Regions from separate parts of the Marinobacter halotolerans genome, predicted to be linked through region 2. Evidence: predicted binding sites of a transcription regulator. Region 2 holds the regulator's gene; the other holds the start of a gene.

Region 1 (3,417 bases), on a different contig from region 2:
GCGGCACGGCGCCAGACTGCGCTCGACCAGATCTTCCACCAGCGACTCCAGCTTGGCGCGGGTCACTTTCACATTCATGTGCTTGGGACCGCTGGCATCTGCCGTTACATAGGGCAGATTCACGTCAGTCTGCTGGCTGCTGGAAAGCTCGATTTTGGCTTTCTCGGCCGCTTCTTTCAGGCGCTGCATGGCCAGTGAATCGCCGCGCAGGTCAATGCCGCTGTCTTTCTTGAACTGATCAGCCAGATATTCGATCAGCTTCATGTCGAAGTCTTCACCACCAAGGAACGTGTCACCGTTGGTCGCCAGCACTTCGAACTGGTGCTCGCCGTCAACATCGGCAATTTCGATGATGGAGATGTCGAAGGTACCACCGCCCAGGTCATATACGGCTACGGTGCGATCGCCGCTTTTCTTGTCCAGGCCATAGGCAAGGGCAGCTGCAGTCGGCTCGTTGATGATGCGCTTCACATCCAGACCGGCGATCTTGCCCGCGTCTTTGGTGGCCTGACGCTGGCTATCGTTAAAGTAGGCCGGAACGGTGATGACCGCTTCGGTGACTTTCTCGCCCAGATAATCTTCTGCGGTCTTCTTCATCTTCTTGATGATTTCCGCAGACACCTGCGGCGGCGCCATCTTCTCGCCCTTCACTTCGACCCACGCATCGCCGTTGTCGGCCTTGGCGATCTTGTAGGGCACCATCTTGATGTCTTTCTGGACCACGTCGTCTTCAAAGCGACGACCGATCAGACGCTTGATGGCGTAAAGGGTGTTGTTCGGGTTGGTGACCGCCTGGCGCTTGGCAGATTGCCCTACCAGCGTTTCACCGTCTTCGGTATACGCCACAATGGACGGGGTCGTGCGATCACCCTCGGCGTTTTCAATAACCTTGACCTTGTCGCCATCCATGATGGCTACACAGGAGTTTGTCGTTCCCAGGTCGATACCAATAATTTTACTCATCTAAACCACTCCAATTCGTCTGTTCAGTTCAATTCCTGCTTGGCCTTAAGCGTTTCCGGGATTTCTCGGAATTCCGGTGCGCCGCCGTTTAATGGCTATATTGGCGCGTTAGTCAGCTTTTCAAGCCTGTTCGTCAACTTTTGGACCATTCTCGGCTTTTGCAATCACCACCATCGCCGGACGCACCAGGCGATCGTTCAGGGTGTAGCCCTTCTGCACCACGACCACCACGCTGTTGGGCTCGGCATCAGGCGCAGACACCATCGACATGGCTTCGTGCTGCTGGGGGTCAAACGGCTCGCCCACCGGGTCCAGCTGCTTGACGTTGAACTTTTTCAGGCTGTTCATGAAAAGGGTCAGCGTCATCTCGACGCCTTCGCGAATATTGGCAACCACTTCCCCTGCTTCCTCATGACCCTCGGTGCTTTCCACCGCTTTTTCGAGGCTGTCGGCAACAGGCAGAAGTTCTTTCACAAACTTTTCCAGCGCGAACTTGTGCGCTTTCTCCACATCAATTTCAGAGCGGCGCCGAACGTTCTGCATTTCGGCCTGGGAGCGAAGCATCTGCTCCTGATACTCAGCAACCTTGGCCTGAAGCGCTTCCACTTCACTGCCGGCTCCCTTTTTCTCCGCCTCTGCATCGGTTTGATCTTCGGCTGCGGCTTCCGCCGCTTCGTTCAGCTCTTCGTCAACCTGCTCGTTGCGATTCTCGTCAGCGCTCATGGCTACTCCTGAATGTTCAATCGGCGGGCAACCGGCCCGCCGCAATAACTGTGAACCCTGCGCAAATAGGACAGGGGAAAACCGTTTGCGAACCGATATGGGGCCCCTATCTCTGGTTTCAACCTTTAGGAGATTCATTCCTTCACAAATTGACCCCTAAATTTGCAAACCTGAAAAACACTGTATATATTCACATGTACTGTATACACGACCAGTAGTTAGCATCGGGCGGAGGTCAATCACATGCTCACACAGCTCACCGTATCCAATTACGCCATCGCAGAGCGGGTGGAATTGCAGTTCAACCACGGCATGACCGCACTGACCGGCGAAACCGGCGCAGGCAAGTCGATCGTGCTGGATGCTCTGGGGCTGGCAATGGGTGGGCGTGCCGACGCGGGTGCGGTTCGTCATGGTGCCAAGCGAGCCGATATCACCGCCACCTTCGACGTATCGCGAATTGCCGAAGCCCGCCAATGGCTGGAAGAGCACGAGCTGGACGACGAAAACGACTGCATCCTGCGCCGGGTGATCAGCAAGGACGGTCGCTCGCGGGCCTACATCAACGGTCAGCCCTGCCCGCTTACGCACCTGAAAGACCTGGGCAGCACCCTGATGGACATTCACAGCCAGCATCAGCACCAGTCCCTGTTGCGGAAAGACACCCACCGTAAATTGCTGGACGAATTCGCCGGCGCTGAAACCCTGGCCGAAAGCACCCGTCAGGCCTGGAAAACCTGGAGCAGCACCCGACTGCGCCTTCACGAACGCCAGCAGAACGCCGACGAGGCTGAAGCCAGAATTCAGTTGCTGCGCTATCAGGTCGAGGAACTGGACCGGCTGGCGCTGGAAGAAAACGAACAGCAAACCCTCGAGGAAGAACAGTCACAACTCAGCCACGCCGAAGCGGTACTGCACAACTGCCACAACGCGACCATGTTATGCACCGAAGATGACACCAGCGCCGCGGCACTGGTTCGCCAGGCGCTACAGCAGCTGGAACAACTTCCCGTAGAGGTGCCAGCCCTGGCAGATACCATCCAGATGCTGAACGAAGCTCAGATCCAGATCAGCGAAGCCGGCGACAATCTGCGCCACTTTGTGGACGACTACGATGCCGACCCGGCAAGGCTGGCGGAGGTGGACGAACGCCTGAGTGCGATTTACCAGATGGCGAGAAAACACCGGATTGCGCCGGAAAACCTGCCGGAACTGCACCAGTCACTGACCGATGAACTGGCGTCACTGGACGACGGAGAAGGCAGCGTTGAAAAACTGGAAGCGGAACTGGAAGCGCAGCGGGCAGAGTTCGACAGGCTGGCGGGCGAACTGTCGGAAGCGCGGCAGGCGGCGGCAGCCAACCTTGATCAGCGCATCGCTGAAGAGCTATCCCAGCTGAGCATGCCCTCGGTGCAGTTTGTCACTCACCTGAGCCGCAACAAGGACAATCAGCCGGCCGCCCACGGTAGTGAAGAAATCGAATTTCTGGTCAGCGCCAACCCCGGCCAGCCGGCACGACCGCTGGCGAAAGTTGCTTCTGGTGGTGAGCTGTCGCGCATCAGCCTGGCGATTCAGGTTGTTGTTGCCCAGACATCAACAACGCCAACGCTGGTGTTCGATGAAGTAGACGTGGGCATCGGTGGCGGTACCGCAGAAGTGGTCGGCCGACTGCTGCGCAGTCTGGGCGATAACGGGCAGGTGCTGTGCGTAACCCACCTTGCACAAGTGGCA
Region 2 (3,417 bases):
CCTCCTGCTCTGACACCTTGCCCTGGACAATACCGGACAAGCCCATCAACAACGCTGCAAATCCTGCCACTATATAAGTCTGCATTCTCTAACCCTCACCTGAAATCCGGCTCCCTTTTTGCCAAATTCAAACGACCGTTTCAAGTGCCTGTTTGTTTTTTATTGTCACCAGGGCGGATTCACTGGAACAGAAGAATTTTTATGCGATAAATGGTAAGATGGTCGCTAATTCTGAAAGTGGTCAGTTCACCCTGAAAGTCCTACCGGCAGGTTCCTGATGGCATCGCAGTGGCATTCGTTGATTTCCCAGAAAGTTTTCCTTGCCAGAACCTTGCTCGCCCAGCGGGACCGTTCAGATGGCGTTCCGGTACAGGAGGCTCATTGGCAGGGGGCGGTGGAACTGGCGTTGCGCTCTCGCCAGCTGCTGCTGGTGATGGTTGCCAGGATGTATCAGGAAAAAAATGCCGAGCCGGAAAATCTGGGCGCCCTGCGCGCCCTGCTTGGCAACGATACTTCCGAAATTGCCGAACTCGAAGCGCTGTCAGCAGGCGCGTCGAACTGGTGGCAGTACCTGGATCAGCTTGAGCGCTACCAGACACGCCCACCAGCACCGAAAAAAACGATCAGCGATGAAAATATTATCGCGGTCGCGGCCGACACCGGGCCTGACCGCTCATCCAATGCCCTGAAGCAGGCACTGGCGGAACTGAAACAATTTACTGACGCCCTCGAGGAACGGCACAGCGAATGGTAAATCCATCGCAACGCCACTCCAGGGCAACGCACTGAAAGGTTATTTACATGTCACCTTCATTTTTCGAAATTGTACAACTGAGCAACGGCGACTATGCCCTGCGTCGCGTTGACGACGACAGCGCACCGCTGGTCAAGATATCGTTTTCCACAGAAGCAAAGGAAATGATGGAAGAGCGGGATATGGCGGTTGCCAAGGCAATGATTGCAGCCGGCATTGAAGCTGCTGGCGATATCAGCCACGACATTGATTTCGAGGACGAGGAACAGGACGCCATGAACGTCCAGCCCTCCTATACCCTTCACTGATACCCGTCACTGGCACCCAGCAGCGGTGCGAAGGTCTAGCGCTGGCGCAGCACAACCCCGTGACTGTTGCCTTGCGCGGACGCCTGCTCAAGAGCCGCCAGGGACTTGCGGCCCAACTTGCGGGTCCACATGATCACCGCGTGGCAGGTACCTGCGCTTAGCGCCCGCTCCGCCAACTCCCCAGCCGGATGTTCCGGTGTCGAGCGCAATACCAGCAGCTCTCCGGCCACAATGCCGCGCATCTTCTGCCATTTGCTGACGAGACTCTGGGGCGGGTCAATCCAGGCCAGCCACCGCTTTTCCTGGTTCAGTTGCGTCAGCATCGGCAGCAACAGCTGGAAGTTTTCAACCTGACCTTCAGGCAGGATAATCTCGGTTACGTTCCCGATCGCCTGTGAGGGATTGGCAGCCGCATTGGCATACGCCAGGTTCTGATTAAAGCTGAGTTGTTCCATGATGTGCCTCACGTGCCTTTCAACCGATTCTTGAGACTGTTGTTTCAAACGAACCTAGTGGAAATCCGACCGCCGGATAACACCCACACCAAGCCCTTCGATAAACAGTTCCTGCTCTGTCAGATCCACTTCTATGGGATCAAACTCGTCGTTCTCTGCAATCAGAAGGACTTTTGTCCCTTCCTTGCGGAAACGTTTCACGGTGACTTCATCCTCACCTACCCGGGCCACAACTACCTGCCCGTTATGGACGTCCTGAGTGCGGTGAACTGCGAGCAGGTCACCGTCCAGTATGCCGATGTCCTTCATGCTCATACCGCGAACGCGAAGCAGATAGTCCGCTGACGGTGAAAAGAACTCGGGGCGAACCGTGCAATGATCTTCGATATGTTCCTGGGCGAGGATGGGGCTACCCGCTGCAACCTGACCAATAACCGGCAGGCCCAGGTCTTCCTCTTCCTCCGGCAGGCGGATGCCGCGACTGGCGCCGGGTACCATTTCGATAGCGCCCTTGCGTGCCAGTGCCCGGAGATGCTCCTCCGCCGCGTTGGCCGAACGGAATCCCAGCTGCGCTGCTATTTCTGCGCGGGTGGGCGGATATCCGGTTTCACCAATGGACTGGCGGATGATGTCCAGTACCTGTGATTGCCTTGCTGTCAGTTTCATTGATTTGCCCCAGAAGGTGCCTGTTTTTATATACAGTAAAATGACTATATACAGTGTTTCATCCAGTGTAAAGCCGGGTGACCGATTTTTTCCGGGACCCATGCCAATCAGCTGTCTACACGCCCCGGTCATATGGGTGTGTTATGGTTTGTTCAGGTTTTCCAAGAGGCGAGATTGTGGCTAACAGATGTAAGATGCCGGATATTCTGAAGACAAAAGACGGCTCGGAAAGAAAGGTGGGGATAGAAGTCGAGCTTTCGGGGCTGGGCTATGAGGAGTTGGTTGTTCTGTGCACCAGGCTCCTTGAGGGCCAGAGCCAACAGGTCAACCGCTATGTCTCAGAGGTCAAAACGGATCTGGGCGCCTTCCTCATTGAGCTGGATTCCGACCCCATCAAGGATCTCGACCTTCAGGATAGCCGTCTGCCGGAATCCGTCCGCGAACTGGGCGGTCACGCCATGAGTGTGATAGATGCCGCGGCGGAAAAGATCGTCCCGCTGGAAATTATCACCCCGCCGCTGCCATTCAGCGAAGTGGAACGAATCGAGACGCTCTGCGACCGGCTGCGGGAAGCCGGCGCCCTGGGCAGCCGCGAGGCCATCTATTATGCCTTCGGTCTTCAGCTGAACCCGGAATTGCCGGACCTGGAAGCAACCACGCTGCTACGTTACCTGCGAGGGTTTGCGGCGCTCTATGACTGGCTGAAAGCACGCCATCAGCTGGACATCAGCCGCAAGCTCACTACCTATATAGAGCCGTGGAGCAGCGCCTACATTGATCTGCTGATTGACTATGACTACGCGCCGGATATGAAGCAGCTGATGGAGGATTACCTTCATCACAATCCGACCCGGAACAAGGCATTGGACCTGCTGCCACTGTTTGCTCATATTGATCGGGAACTGCTGGCCCGCTATGTTGATGATCCGCGCATCAAGAGCCGGCCCACGCTGCACTATCGGCTGCCAGACTGCGATATTGACAACCCGCTCTGGCACTTCTCGACAGTGTGGAACGACTGGGTTGTACTGGAACAGCTGGTCACCAATGCGGAAGATCTTGCGCACATGGTCAGGGCATTCCGGGACAGCCGGAAAATCCGCCTTCGCAACCTGACCCATAGCTGGCCCGAAACCACCGAACAGATGCTTCATGAAAGGAACTATGTCTGAAACGCCCGTTGAAAAGCCGGAACATCCCGGCCTGACCATTGGCATCAGCGGCCCGTCGCGGC

What was found. Region 2 encodes LexA, which represses DNA repair genes until DNA is damaged. Its sites were predicted from a motif close to CTGTNTNNNNANACAG; they were not measured.
Region 1: recN (DNA repair protein RecN) is a predicted target of LexA. The motif match lies at 1,886-1,901, and genes of this name have one in related genera.

The regions. Positions count from the first base shown of each region.
Region 1 is NZ_VMHP01000001.1:929,979-933,395, forward strand. Features, by position in the region: gene dnaK (molecular chaperone DnaK) at 1-963, opposite strand, end outside; gene grpE (nucleotide exchange factor GrpE) at 1,084-1,686, opposite strand; gene recN (DNA repair protein RecN) at 1,930-3,417, shown strand, end outside.
Region 2 is NZ_VMHP01000002.1:397,488-400,904, reverse strand. Features, by position in the region: gene FPL19_RS12155 (DUF1329 domain-containing protein) at 1-85, opposite strand, end outside; gene FPL19_RS12150 (DUF6586 family protein) at 278-754, shown strand; gene FPL19_RS12145 (hypothetical protein) at 802-1,062, shown strand; gene FPL19_RS12140 (cell division inhibitor SulA) at 1,098-1,517, opposite strand; gene lexA (transcriptional repressor LexA) at 1,572-2,183, opposite strand; gene FPL19_RS12130 (amidoligase family protein) at 2,378-3,355, shown strand; gene FPL19_RS12125 (gamma-glutamyl-gamma-aminobutyrate hydrolase family protein) at 3,348-3,417, shown strand, end outside.